2 linked regions of the Prochlorococcus marinus CUG1415 genome follow. The protein of the gene in region 2 binds, or shares a complex with, the protein of the main gene of each other region. Links are inferred from orthologs where the notes say so. Each region holds a gene or a part of one and is shown on either strand. Other genes may lie near its edges.

The links. The genes of interacting proteins can lie anywhere in the genome.
Region 1: the proteins of hisF (region 2) and hisH are in contact, whole or in part, in a crystal structure (PDB 6RU0), measured with the Thermotoga maritima proteins. The link is inferred for Prochlorococcus marinus CUG1415 from one-to-one orthologs. Residues at the interface, in WP_004080486.1 of Thermotoga maritima: Met1, Leu2, Ala3, Arg5, Ser40, Glu41, Asp45, Glu46, Ala70, Glu71, Ile73, Asp74, Ile75, Pro76, Phe77, Asp98, Lys99, Ser122, Gln123, Glu161, Thr195, Leu196, Asn247, Arg249, Glu251; in WP_004080484.1 of Thermotoga maritima: Asn15, Arg18, Arg22, Arg117, Leu118, Pro119, His120, Met121, Gly122, Trp123, Asn124, Asn134, Gly135, Tyr136, Tyr138, Val140, Tyr158, Glu180, Lys181, Ser182, Ser183, Lys184, Ile185.

The regions. Positions count from the first base shown.
Region 1 is NZ_JAAORL010000001.1:996,701-1,002,342, reverse strand. What follows is about bases 24-2,758. They hold hisH (imidazole glycerol phosphate synthase subunit HisH), read left to right. Parts: upstream 24-949; coding sequence 950-1,567; downstream 1,568-2,758. Other genes in these bases: HA143_RS05775 (RNA methyltransferase), read left to right, coding at 2,708-2,758; HA143_RS05780 (cytochrome c), read left to right, coding at 2,325-2,711; petG (cytochrome b6-f complex subunit V), read right to left, coding at 2,150-2,269; rsmD (16S rRNA (guanine(966)-N(2))-methyltransferase RsmD), read left to right, coding at 1,580-2,173; trxA (thioredoxin), read left to right, coding at 617-940. Outside these bases: more of HA143_RS05805, read left to right, coding at 1-23; more of HA143_RS05775, read left to right, coding at 2,759-3,457; bchI (magnesium chelatase ATPase subunit I), read left to right, coding at 3,578-4,666; crossover junction endodeoxyribonuclease RuvC, read left to right, coding at 4,672-5,145; HA143_RS05760 (5-formyltetrahydrofolate cyclo-ligase), read left to right, coding at 5,155-5,642. UniProt on the Escherichia coli protein: IGPS catalyzes the conversion of PRFAR and glutamine to IGP, AICAR and glutamate. The HisH subunit catalyzes the hydrolysis of glutamine to glutamate and ammonia as part of the synthesis of IGP and AICAR.
Region 2 is NZ_JAAORL010000001.1:408,274-416,434, forward strand. The notes cover bases 3,840-6,832. They hold hisF (imidazole glycerol phosphate synthase subunit HisF), read left to right. Parts: upstream 3,840-4,947; coding sequence 4,948-5,718; downstream 5,719-6,832. Other genes in these bases: chlG (chlorophyll synthase ChlG), read right to left, coding at 3,840-4,655; petP (cytochrome b6f subunit PetP), read right to left, coding at 4,664-4,888; ubiE (bifunctional demethylmenaquinone methyltransferase/2-methoxy-6-polyprenyl-1,4-benzoquinol methylase UbiE), read left to right, coding at 5,763-6,464; HA143_RS02380 (DUF721 domain-containing protein), read right to left, coding at 6,470-6,832. In the rest of the region: HA143_RS02340 (cryptochrome/photolyase family protein), read left to right, coding at 1-112; HA143_RS02345 (hypothetical protein), read left to right, coding at 218-397; HA143_RS02350 (16S rRNA (cytosine(967)-C(5))-methyltransferase), read left to right, coding at 611-1,927; HA143_RS02355 (transglycosylase domain-containing protein), read right to left, coding at 1,937-3,706; more of chlG, read right to left, coding at 3,708-3,839; more of HA143_RS02380, read right to left, coding at 6,833-6,931; HA143_RS02385 (biotin--[acetyl-CoA-carboxylase] ligase), read left to right, coding at 7,031-7,789; HA143_RS02390 (ABC transporter ATP-binding protein), read right to left, coding at 7,782-8,161.

The DNA of each region.
Region 1 (5,642 bases), 590 kb from region 2 along the record:
GTGATGGAGGAATTGTTACAGGCGGAGATATTTGTAAATGCTTAGCATGTGGAGCAGATGCTGTAATGATTGGTTCGCCAATTGCTAAATCCTCAAATGCTCCAGGTAAAGGATTTCACTGGGGTATGGCTACTCCAAGTCCAATCTTGCCTAGAGGGACAAGAATTGAAGTTGGCTCTACAGGATCTTTAGAAAGGATAATTAGAGGCCCTGCCTTGCTTGATGACGGTACACATAATTTATTAGGGGCAATTAGAACATCAATGAGCACTCTTGGAGCTAAAAACATCAAAGAAATGCAAGAGGTTGAAATAGTTATTGCACCATCTCTTCTAACAGAGGGTAAGGTTTATCAAAAAGCTCAACAGCTTGGAATGGGTAAATAATTTGTCATGAAGCAAATTAGAACTCCTTAGTTATTTTTCATTTAAATTGAACAAATTTCGCATTAGGAGTTATTATTAAAAAATGGGGGAAACCCCATACTCCTCACACACTAAATAGCCCGATTAATCGGGCTTTTTTTGATATTTTGTTACTTATATTATTTTATCTGTAATGAAATCATCACTTAAAAGAATAGCCTGCTAAATTTTCAAAAAGGAATATTTAAATTATGTCATCAGCTCCAGCCGTAACTGATTCTTCATTTGACAAGGATGTACTGCAAAGTGATCTACCAGTATTGGTTGATTTTTGGGCGCCATGGTGCGGTCCATGTAGGATGGTTGCACCAGTGGTAGAAGAAATCTCTAAAGACTTTGAAGGGAAAATTAAAGTTTTTAAATTAAACACAGATGAGAATCCAAATGTTGCGAGTCAATATGGAATTAGAAGTATTCCAACATTAATGATCTTTAAAGGAGGTCAAAAGGTAGATACTGTGGTTGGAGCTGTACCAAAAGCAACTCTTTCGAGCACTTTAACTAAGCATCTATAAAAAAGAGTTTTGCATAAAATTGGACTTGTAGACTATGGAATGGGCAACATTCATTCCGTAACAAAATCTCTAGAAAGTCTTGGAGAAGAAATACTCTTAATTAAAAACTTTAGTGAATCAAAGGATTGTAAGGCGATAATACTTCCTGGTGTTGGAGCATTTGATCCTGCAATGGATAATCTTGTAAATATGGATTTGATATCTGATTTGAAAAATTGGATTAATAGTGGGAAGTCTTTTTTAGGTATTTGTTTAGGTCTTCAACTCCTTTTTGAATCTAGTGATGAAGGAAAAGTTCAAGGACTAGGCATTGTAAAGGGCAAAATACAAAAAATACCTAATATAGTTAACCAAAGAATTCCTCATATGGGTTGGTGCCAGCTTTTACCTAAAAAAACAAATACTTTATTAGATCTAGAAGAATTAAATGATTGGGTATATTTTGTACATTCCTATCATGCGATCCCAGAGGACCTCAATATTATTGCAGCTCAGGTTAATTATGGTTCTGAAAAATTAACAGCGATAATTGAAAGTGATAATTTATTAGCTTGTCAATTTCATCCAGAAAAATCTGGTAAAACGGGGGAAAAACTTTTGAGAAGATGGTTGAATAATATTCAATAACTAATATTACGGATGAAGGCAAACTTAAGATTAATAGGAGGTAAAAGACTACATAGTCCAAATAATAGTTATACAAGACCTACAACGTTGAGAGTTAGAGAGGCTATTTTTAATATATTGAACAATAGAGTTGAGAATAGTAATTGGTTAGATTTATTTAGTGGAACAGGAGCAATATCTTGTGAAGCATATAATCATGGTGCAAGAAAAATTATTGCAATTGAAAAAAACAAAAACAATTCAAAAATTTGTTTAAAAAATCTATTATCGTTGCAAGATATAGATAATAGAAAAAACGATATTGATGTTATTTGTAAAGACGTTTTGACCTGGACAAAACCAAATTACGAAAGAAACATATCATCTAAAATTATGAATAAATTAAAATTTGATTTTGTTTACCTAGACCCTCCATATGATGTGAATTTTCATGAATTAGTTTTATATCAAATATTTAATTGTAATTTTTTAAAAAAAGATTCAATAGTTATTTGTGAACATTCTCAAAAACTAAATATTAAAAAAAAGAGTTTATGGGAAACTATAGATGTTAGAGACTATGGACAGTCAAGATTAACATTTTTAATCAAGGTCCAAAATCCCTGAACCTCTTCTGTATTGATTCCATGCACTTACGAATAATCCAAGAAGAGTTATGGGCACTAACCCTAAAACAATTCCACATAGAAGAGGCTCGATCATTTTTTTGCCTTTTTTGAATTTCTTATACACAATTGTTACATAGAGATTATTTTTTGTGTCAACATCTTCATCATCTGCAGCAGAAAGAGACTTTAAAAAAGAATTCTTGAAAAAGTTTTTTATTGTTTTTATAGTTTTATTAATATGTTTTTCAATAGTTTTCTTAAATCATCGTGAAAATAATAAATATATTATTGAAACTCTTGAGCTTAATGGATCTGCTAAGGAAGGAGACTCTCTTTTTAAGATAAATTGCGTTGGATGTCATGGAATTACAGCAAGAGGATTAGTGGGTCCAGACTTACACTCAATTACTCAACGTTTAAATGATAAAGAGATAATAAAACAAGTTACTGGTGGCCTTACTCCTCCTATGCCAAGTTTTGAAATTGATCCTGTAAACATGTCCAATTTATTAAAATATCTACATAGCCTAGAGTGATTTTGGAGAAAAATTTTTCTAATTTAAAAGTTATATTAGTTGAACCAAAAGGACCTTTAAATGTCGGGAGTGTTGCAAGATTATGCTCCAACTTTGAAGTTGAAGAATTAAGAATTGTTTCGCCAAAATGCGATATATTTTCTTTAGAAGCAAAAAAAATGGCCCTAAAGGGTCAAAAATATATTGATCATTGCAAGATTTTTGATAATTTAGAACAAGCTATTTTTGATTGTGATTTAGTTCTCGCATCTTGTGGAAGAATTGATGAAAGTAAAGATTCCTATTTTGAATCTTCTGAAGATATTTTTAATTGGACTGTGTCTTTTAAAAAGATAAGTAATTTAGCAATTATATTTGGAAGAGAAGATAGAGGTTTAACGAATAGTGAAATACTTCTGGCAAATAAAACTTTTAAGATCCCAACTTCACAGAATAATCCCTCTTTAAATCTTTCTCACGCAGTTGCAATAGTTTTGTATGAATTAAATAAGTCTTCTAATAGAAATTTTAATAAGGATTTAGAATTGTTTAATCTTGCATCCTCAAAACAAATACGTGATTCATTTGTGGAGATAGAGGAAATGCTTCTGCGAGTTGGATATCTTCTGAAACATACCTCAAGGGCAAAAATAAGTAAATTTAAGAATTACATTTTAAGGGCAAATACATCAATGCACGAAATAAATGTTTTGAGAGGAATTGTCCATCAAATAAACTGGTTTTTGAATAATTCAAACAAAAATTAGGTACTTAAAAATTAAATTAGTTTTTATTTCTCTGTAGTTTAAATTTGATAGGGATATTTACTAAAAACATTTTCTGAAGTAGCATCTATTGATTATTTGAATATTAAGAAAACTAAAACTGTGACTACAACAAAGAAAAGAAGAGTTTTTCCCTTTACAGCTGTAATTGGTCAGGAAGAAATGAAATTAGCTCTCTTGTTAAATGTTATTGATCCAAGAATTGGAGGAGTGATGATAATGGGTGATAGAGGGACAGGGAAGTCTACTACAATTAGGGCCTTGGCTGATTTGTTGCCTGCAATAGACGTTGTTAAAGATGATCCATATAATAGTTCTCTAATTGACCCTGATTTGCAGAGTAAAGAAGTTTTGGAAAAACTTGTTCAAGGAGAAAATCTAGAAAGTATTCAAAAACAAGTACCTATGGTGGATTTACCTTTAGGGGCTACTGAAGACAGGCTTTGTGGAACTATAGATATAGAGAAGGCTTTGAGCGAAGGTGTTAAGGCATTTGAACCTGGATTATTGGCAAAAGCTAATAGGGGTTTACTATATGTTGATGAAGTCAATTTGCTAGATGATCATTTAGTAGATGTACTGTTAGATTCGGCTGCTTCCGGATGGAATACAGTTGAAAGGGAGGGAGTATCAGTTCGACACCCTGCTAGATTTGTCCTTATTGGTTCAGGGAATCCAGAAGAAGGTGAATTAAGACCTCAACTATTAGATAGGTTTGGAATGAGTGTTGAGGTTAAGACAGTTAGAGATGCTGAATTAAGAGTTCAGGTTGTAGATCAAAGAACTTCTTTTGACGATAATCCTGATGAGTTTTCATTGAGCGTTGAGAAACAACAGGATGAACTTCAACAAAAGGTTATTAAAGCACAAGAAATATTAAATTCTGTTCAAATGGACGATGACCTAAGATTGAATATTTCTGCAATCTGCGGAGAACTAGATGTTGATGGTTTACGTGGAGATATTGTTACAAATAGGTCGGCAAGGGCAATTGCAGCTTTTGAGGGCAGAACTGAAGTGCAAGAAGATGACATAGCAAGGGTTATTTCTTGTTCTTTAAGACACAGACTAAGAAAAGATCCCTTAGAACAAGTTGATTCAGGTGAAAGAGTTATTCAAGCTTTTTGTAAAGTATTTGATTTAGATGAAAAAGAAAATCTTTCAAAATTTCAATTGTCTGCAGAAGCTTAATTACAGTGAGAATAATTGGGATTGACCCTGGATTAGCTAGAGTTGGTTATGGAATTATTGAAATAGAAAATGAAAAAAAGATATTATTAGATTGTGGTGTCATTGAGACAGGTAAAGATAAAAAAGAAGAAGATAGACTTTATGAGATATTCAAAGATCTTAATGAATTAATAAATCATTGGAATCCAACATCAGCGGCGGTGGAAAAATTTTTCTTTTACAGATCAAGCACTACCATTAGTGTGGTGCAGGCTAGAGGCGTAATTATGATGGTATTGGCCTCAAAAAAAATTCATGTTAGTGAATATTCTCCTGCTCAGATAAAATTAACCATTGCTGGGTCTGGAAAAGCATCTAAGAAAGAAGTTCTTGATGCTGTTATGTATATCTTAGAACTTAAAAAACCTCCAAAACCTGATGATTCGGCAGATGCCTTGGCAATAGCTCTCACAAAACTAAATGAAGATGGCATCAACTGAAGATTCAATATGACTATTTCTAAAAAAAAGAAATTGGAGAGGCATACCTTTAGAAAACTTAGAGATGAGATTTCTCTAAATCAAAGAGAAAATGTAGAAAAGAATGTAAAATTATATGTTGATTCATTTATTAAGGAATATAAAAATATTGGTTACATAGCAATATATTGGCCTCTAAGAAATGAAGTAGATATTAGAAGTCTTAAGGAAAAATTTTCTTTAGCTTTGCCCAGATGTAAAGATAAAAATGAATTATTATTTTATCCATGGGATGAAGAACCTCTCACAAAAGATTCTGAGGGAATACTAAGTCCAAATAATTCTTTTTCATTAAGTTATAACCAGATAAGTATGATTCTTGTCCCATGTCTTTCTGTAGATAAAAATTTAACAAGATTAGGTTATGGAGGAGGTTATTTTGATAAATTAAGGAGAGATAATGATTGGAGAAATGTTCCATGCATTGGAGTGTTAACTTCCAATTGTGTAAGTACGAT
Region 2 (8,161 bases):
TAGAAAGCAATATAGGCTGGCAATGTTAACAAGAAATCTTGACAAAATGTCAGAGGAAAAATTAAATAATCATTTTAGAACGGCCGATAAATTTTTAAGAGATATTCAATAATTTAAGATAAATAATCTTTAGCTGATTTTGAAAAATTAAGAGAATATTATATTATTACGAAATATTACAATTTGATGTTATTTTAATTAAAGTCTAAGTCCAGCAATGAATATTGGAACCCTCTTCTTGAAAAGTAATTTAACTGGTATCATCACTTTTTCTGAATTAGATTGGATAACTACCCATCAATCTAATTTCACAAGGTTAGAGGAATCTATAGCCATTAAATTAGGAAGAATGCTTGATGCAGGATGTATAAATATAGGTTGCCGTTTAAATTCCTGATTAAGTTTTTATTTTATTAATGAAGTATCAAGAAGAGAAAAAATTATTTTTTCGAGAAAGAATCCATTCTCTAAATATCTTTCTTTTTTTAGGATTTAATCTGACACTCATCTCTATCTTAGGTTTTATTTGGTTCAATTCTTCAATTGAAAAAGTAGTTTAAATTTTAAAATATTTTGTATATTAAAGTTATCTTTAAAAATAAATTATATTTTGAGTATTGGATATTTACAAAGAAAAGCAGCTTGGGAAATTTTATTAAAAGTTAGTTCAGGTGATTTTTCTGATCATGCCCTTGAAAAGGTTTTAAAAAATTATCAATTTAATCCTCTTGATATTGCTTTTATTACTGAATTATCTTTTGGATGTATAAGGTACAGAAAATTTCTAGATCTTTGGTTGGATCATACATCAAAAATTACTCATAAAAAGCAGCCTCCAAAATTAAGATGGCTTTTACATATAGGTTTATATCAATTATTAAAAATGGACAAAATTCCTTTTCCAGCAGCTATTTCTACCACTGTAGAAGTAGCTAAAAAAACAGATTTAAATGGTTTAGCAGGCACTGTGAATGCGATATTGAGAAATGCATCTAGAAAATTAAAAAATCAAATTTTTCCAAAATTATCTTCTGATAGAAAAGAAAGAATTTCATATATTGAGTCATTGCCATTATGGCTTGTAAATGATCTTTATAAATGGTTAGGCAATAGCGAGGGTGAAAATATAATTAAGTCATTTAATAAAAAACCTTCAATTGATTTGAGAATTAATTCACTAAAAACTGATTTAGATAAATTTTTGAAAGTACTTTATGAAAATAAAATTGATGCTGAAATTATTAAAGATTTAAATAATGGAATTACTTTAAAATCTAATCCAAGATCTATTAAAAACTTACCAGGGTATAGTGATGGGCTTTGGACAATTCAAGATAGATCTTCTCAGTGGGTAGCACCTCTATTAAATCCAAAAGAAGGTGAAAAGATTTTAGATGCTTGTGCAGCTCCAGGAAGTAAATCTACTCACTTGGCAGAATTAGCAAATGATAATGCTGAAATACTAGCTGTAGATAGATCAGAAAAAAGATTGAAAATACTTCAATCAAATTTAGAAAGGTTAAATTTAAAATCTGTAAAGACCCTCAAGGCTGATGCAACAAGTTTGATTGAATTACATCCAAAATTCATATCTTATTTTGATAAGATTTTGTTAGATGCTCCCTGTTCTGGGATTGGAACTCTTTCCAGGAATCCAGATTCTAGATGGTCTTTAAGTAAAGAAAAAATAATATCCTTAACTTTATTGCAGGAAAAACTATTAGAGAGTATTGTTCCTCTTTTGAAAAAAGATGGAACTTTAGTTTATTCAACTTGTACTATTTGTCCTGATGAAAATAATCTATTAATTGAACGATTTATTGAAAAAAACAAAGGTTTAAAATTGGTTAGCCAGAAACAAATTTTACCTAGTTTAGAATATCCTGGTGATGGATTTTATGCTGCAACAATTTCTTATAAATCTTAAAAATATCATTTAATTTTTAACTGGGATTTTATAAATTTCAGCTATAAATTTCCTCCATAAATAAGCTGCATTCCCACTAGATAATTCGGATTCCTTGTTATCGTCATAACCTATCCAAATTCCTGTTGTAAGGTTATAAAGTGAACCAATAAACCAAAGATCTTTATTCCCATCAGATGTTCCTGTTTTCCCATAAATTTTCTTTCCTTTTATAGAGGCTGCTTTCGAGGTGCCTTCTTTTACAGATTTTTCAAGAAGCTTATTTATTTTTTTGTTTACTTTTAAATCTAATATTTTCTTTGAAGAAAATTTTTTCTTCCAAATGGATTGATTATTAAATGATTCTATTTTTTCTAAGATGCTAGGGCTTTGAATCTTCCCACTATTATTTATTGCAGAATATGCATTTGTAATGTTTAAAAGAGTATCTCCGTAAGAACCAATAGCTAATGATGGGAATTCCTTAAACTCTTGTTCATAACCTAAACCAAATGAATTCGCTAGATTAATAATATTTCTTAAGCCGACTTTTTTTGTTATTGATATTGGAACAATATTGGATGAAATTTTAAATGATTCAATCAAAGATATAGAACCTCTATACTCTTCTGCAAAATTTTTTGGGCAATAACTTTCCCAGCATCTTGGTAAGTCCTCAAATTTATCGCTTAATTTTATCCCCTCTATTAATGCAGCAGCATAAGGAATTATTTTAAAAGTAGAACCTAAAGGTCTTACAGATGAAATCACTCTATTATATTCATTAATTGATGGATTTCTGCTGGTTACCATTGTCCTGATTAGTCCTGTGTTTGATTCGATTGATAACAGAGCAAACTCAAGTTCTTTAGGCCCAGCATATCTTGAAATTTCTTGGGCCTTTTCTTGCCAATCTTTATTGATAGAAGATTTAATCCTTAAAAACTTATAATCACTTTTATTTTTAATTCTTTTATTTGTTGCCTCAAGAATAAAATTTATTAGTAATTTATCATCTAAAAAATTATCAGCTTTTTGATAATTTAAGTTTATTTTCTCTTTAATAGCCTTATTCTTATTTGCAAGAGAAATATATCCATCAACATACATTGATTCAAGAACTTTATTTCTATTTTTAATAGCTAGTTCTATATTTTGATAAGGTGAATAAATTGATGGAGCTGGAGCCAATCCTGCAATTAAAGCGATCTCTGATAATGTCAATTCTTCTATTAGTTTTCCAAAATAAACTTGAGAAGCCTCGTTAACCCCATAAGCTCCTGATCCTAAATAAATATTATTTAAATATAATTTCAAAATTTGATTTTTGTCATATCTAAATTCAAGTATGAGTGATATAAGTATTTCTTTGATTTTTCTTTGGAAACTTAAATCATTATTTAGAAAAAGTAATCTAGCAACTTGTTGCGTAATCGTACTTCCTCCTTCCTTAACATAACCACTTCTAATATTTTGAAAAAGGGCACGTGAAATACTTTTTAAATCTATTCCATTATGTTTATAAAATCTTTTATCCTCCGAAGATATAAAAGAATTTTTAAGAAAATATGGAATTTTATTTTTACTATTGTCTATTTCAAATTTGCGGCTTAATTTGCTCAGTATCTTATTATCAGAAGATGATATTACATAAGAATATTTGGTTGCGCGAGAACTTTTATTTTTAGATATGTCAAATTTTAATGTAGTAAATATTAGATTATAAAAATAAAAAAATATTCCAGAAAATATTAATATAGGAATTATTAAAACAAAAGATTTGGATTTAATCTTTTGCACCTTAAGCAACTAAAAAACTATGTCCTATTGCTAAAGCTGTAACTAACATTCCAGTTATAAGAAAGGGTTGGGCACTTGCTTGATATTTGACATCAAACTTTAGAGGATCTCTTAGTAACCACATATCTTGAAATGTAATTTGTGGAATTACCAATAAAACCAAAATCACAGAGGCTAAATGTTGACCAATAATGACTAATACTACAACCATTGCTAATTGAAAAATGTCAATGAGCCCTGCACTGATTCTGCTTGCATTTTTAATTCCAAATACTACGGGTAAAGAATTCAATCCTAACTTTGAGTCTCCTTCAACGCTTTTGAAATCATTAATAACAGCAATACCAAGCCCAGAGAGGCTATAAGCAAGAGTTAGTAATGCCGTCACAATAGTTAATTTCCCAAACAAGGCTTGTCCTGCCCACCAAGGTAAAGCTATATATGATGCGCCTAATGCATAATTTCCAAGCCAACCATTTTGTTTTAATTTAAGAGGTGGAGCAGAATATATATAACTAACAAAAGATCCTCCTAATGCTAAAAGTAAGACGGAGGGAAAGTTATGTTTAGCATATAAATCTAATAGAAAAGCAACTATTAGGCCTGCAATAAGTAATACCCAGATTTGGATTTTTACATCTTTAATTGAAATTTTCCCAGAAGGAATAGGTCTATTTGGTTCGTTGATTGCATCAATTTCTTTATCAAAAAAATCATTTATGGTTTGTGTATAACCTGCTAGAAGAGGCCCACTCATTAACATGCATGCAAGTGAAGCTAAAACATTACTAAATGTCCATTTAAAATTTCCACTTGCAGCTGCTCCACAAATAACACCCCATATTAAAGGGATCCACGTAATTGGCTTCATTAACTGTATACGAAGTTTCCATATACTTGAAGTTTCAGAGGCACCCTTAATGCCTAATAGTTGTTTGGGATCATTCACTTTACTCTTTAACCTTTCTCAATTTCTTCTGGGAAAAACCAGTTTTGTGAACCATTTTGAAATTTTGCGGTGATTCCAATACTCCTGCCGTCTGTCATCTTATAGCCTGTTATTACAGCTTTAGGATTAGAGGATATTTGATCAATTAATTTAGCAGGTAGTCTATCTTTTACTTTGTTAATGTTAATTTTGATTTTACTACCGATTTTGGGTAATAATTTTGTTTCAGCCATAAGAGGTAAAATGGAAGCTATTATGCAAGATTAACAGCATTTGGACAATTTTTACTAAAATGGTAGCTCTTCGTTTAATTCCTTGTTTAGATGTCGCCAATGGCAGAGTCGTTAAAGGTGTAAATTTTGTTAACTTGAGAGATTCAGGTGATCCTGTTGAATTGGCTTGTAGGTATTCTGATGAAGGCGCAGATGAATTAGTATTTTTAGATATTAGAGCAAGTGTGGAAAATAGGAAGACATTAGTTGGCCTTGTCTCTAGGACAGCAAAAACAGTAAAAATCCCTTTTACTGTAGGTGGAGGTATAGATTCTGTTTCTTCTATTAATGATCTTTTAAGAGCAGGAGCGGATAAAGTGAGTTTGAATTCCGCAGCGGTAAGAAATCCTGATTTAATTTCTAAAAGTTCTAGAGAATTTGGTACTCAATGCATCGTTATAGCAATTGATGCAAGAAGAAAAGTTAATAAGGTTGATGAATGGGAGGTATATGTAAAAGGAGGGCGAGAAAATACTGGAATAGATGTATTAAGTTGGGCAAAGAAAGTTGAGGAATTAGGCGCGGGGGAAATATTGCTAACTTCAATGGATGGTGATGGGACTCAGAATGGATATGATTTAGATCTAACTGAATCTGTTGCCAATATTGTTAACATCCCAGTAATTGCTTCTGGAGGAGCAGGCTCTCTAGAAGATATCTATAATGTTTTCAAAGAAGGCAGGGCATCAGCAGCACTTTTAGCATCATTACTTCATGATAAGAAACTTACTTTACAAGAAATAAAAGAATTCCTCCTAGAAAAAAAACTTCCAATTAGACCATATGAATAAAAATTTATATTAATCCCCAAAAAAAAGTACTTTAAAATTTAAAAATGAAATTCACAAAAACTATCGAAGTTAAAAATATATTTAATAAAATTTCTTATAAATATGACTTTTTGAATAATTTATTAAGTTTTGGACTGCACAAATTATGGAAAAGGAAATTAGTTAATTTATTGGAACCTTTAAATGGTGAAGATTGGGCTGATTTATGCTGTGGGACAGGAGATTTAGCATTCTTAATTTCTGAGAGAGTAAGTCCAAGGGGCTCAATTACGGGTATTGATAGTGCCAAGGATATCCTCAATATTGCAAAGAAAAAATCAGAACTAAAAAAAAATAAATTTATTAAGTGGGAAATTAAAGATGTTTTAGAAATTAATGATTATTCAAAAAATTTTGATGGAATTTGCATGTCCTATGGATTAAGAAACTTGAATAATGTTGAAGAAGGCATAAAAAAAGTTTTTTACCTTTTGAAAGATAAAGGAAGGGCAGGATTTCTGGATTTTAATCACTCAACAAAAAATTCTTTATCTAATATTTTTCAGAAAGTATATTTGAGATTTATTGTAGTGACCATTTCGCGCCTTTTTAATTTAAGTCCAGAGTACGCATATATTGAAAAAAGTATTAGAAATTTTCCAAAGAAAAATGAGCTTATAAAAATTGCTCAGAAAGTTGGATTTAAAAAAGCTGAATATAAAACTATTTTTTGGGGGCAAATGGGAATACTGATTTTAGCTAAATAAAGAATTTAGTTATTTATTTTTCTCCAACAAAAAGAACACTTTCCCCATCTTTTGATTTCGCCCTCAGGAGTTGGGGAATTACAGATATTACAAATACAAATATTATTTTGATGGATTCTGCTTGGATGCTTAGCCCAGACTACCTTTGCATTCGTAGCTTTAATATTTTTATTTTTAAGTTCATAATTTTGTATTATTTTTATTTCATTCAAAGTTATTCCAATTTTCTCTATTCTCTCTTTTAATTTATGCTTGTTGTAGATTAAAGCTTGGCGCCACTGTGGATGATTTACTGCAATAGTAAGTATTTTTTTTTCAATATTTAATGGTTTGCATTCTTGAAATAGTTCCAAACCGATTAAGTCCTTCCAGTTTTCGTTGATTTTAGAAAGTTTATCTAAGTCACCCCATGATTTTTTGAAATTATCAAGACAATTTTTTAATGGATGTGGATTCCTGCTATTCACTATTGGCAAATACTTTTTGTCCAATTTGTAAAATTTACTTATTCAGATTAAAGTTAATCTAATCTTCAAAAAGATGCTCGTTGTTTTAATAAAGAATTTGTGAAAGTTATTGGATCTGCAGCAAAGACAGTTTTTTATTTAAAAAAAATTCATGGTCAATATCCAAGTTGGAAACTTCAGTACAAAATAAAATGCAAAAGTACTGAAAATGAGCTAACAAACTGGCTTAGATATTCTGAAATAAAGAGAAACCAGCCAGTAGCGATAATAGCAAGAGAACAGTTCTCAGGGGTTGGCCAAAACTCAAGAACTTGGGTTTCCCCAAAAGGAGGGATTTGGTTAAGTGCAGCTTACCCAATATTTTCAAAAGAATTTACAAGCCAAATATTTAATTTGTCTTTAGGAATTAAGATATGTGAAATGCTTAGAAAAGAAAATATAAATGTTTGTTTGAAATGGCCTAATGATATTTTATTTGGTTCAAAAAAGTTGATTGGATTTTTACCAAGGGTGATAACAAGAGGCAAGGAAATTATATATGTAAGAATAGGTCTTGGCATGAATGTTTTAAATCATACTCCATCAGAAGGTATTTCATTATCAAAAGTACTTCAAACTAAGAATATTAATCAACATTATTGGACCGCCAAAGTTCTTAAAGCTTTTCATGATTCAGTTGAATGTAATAACAAAAAAGAATATGTAATCAAATCGGCGAATAAGTTCCTTGCTAAAAGATTTTTACCTAGTGGTTTTTGTTCTCATATATGGAAAATTAAAGATATTAATTCCAATGGGAATTTAAGAATTTACAATGAAACTCAAGAGAAAGTACTTACAGGTTCTAATTCTAATTAACTTTTAATTCAACTATTTTCCCATCTTTAAATTTGGCTATTTTTTTTGCACGATTTGCAACTTCATCTTCGTGCGTTACCAAAACTATTGTTATTCCTGATTCATGTAGTTTGTCAAACAGATCTAGCACATCTTCAGTCGTTGTTGAATCTAGTGCACCGGTTGGTTCGTCTGCTAACAGTATTGCAGGTTTGTTTATCATAGCCCTAGCAATTGCTACTCGCTGTTGTTGACCTCCTGATAATTGATTAGGGCGATTATTCATTCTTTCAGCAAGACCAACTTGTTTTAGGGCATTCTTACCTCTCTCTATTCTTTGCTCAGGAGCAATACCTGCATAAATCATTGGTAAAATTACGTTCTCAAGTGCTG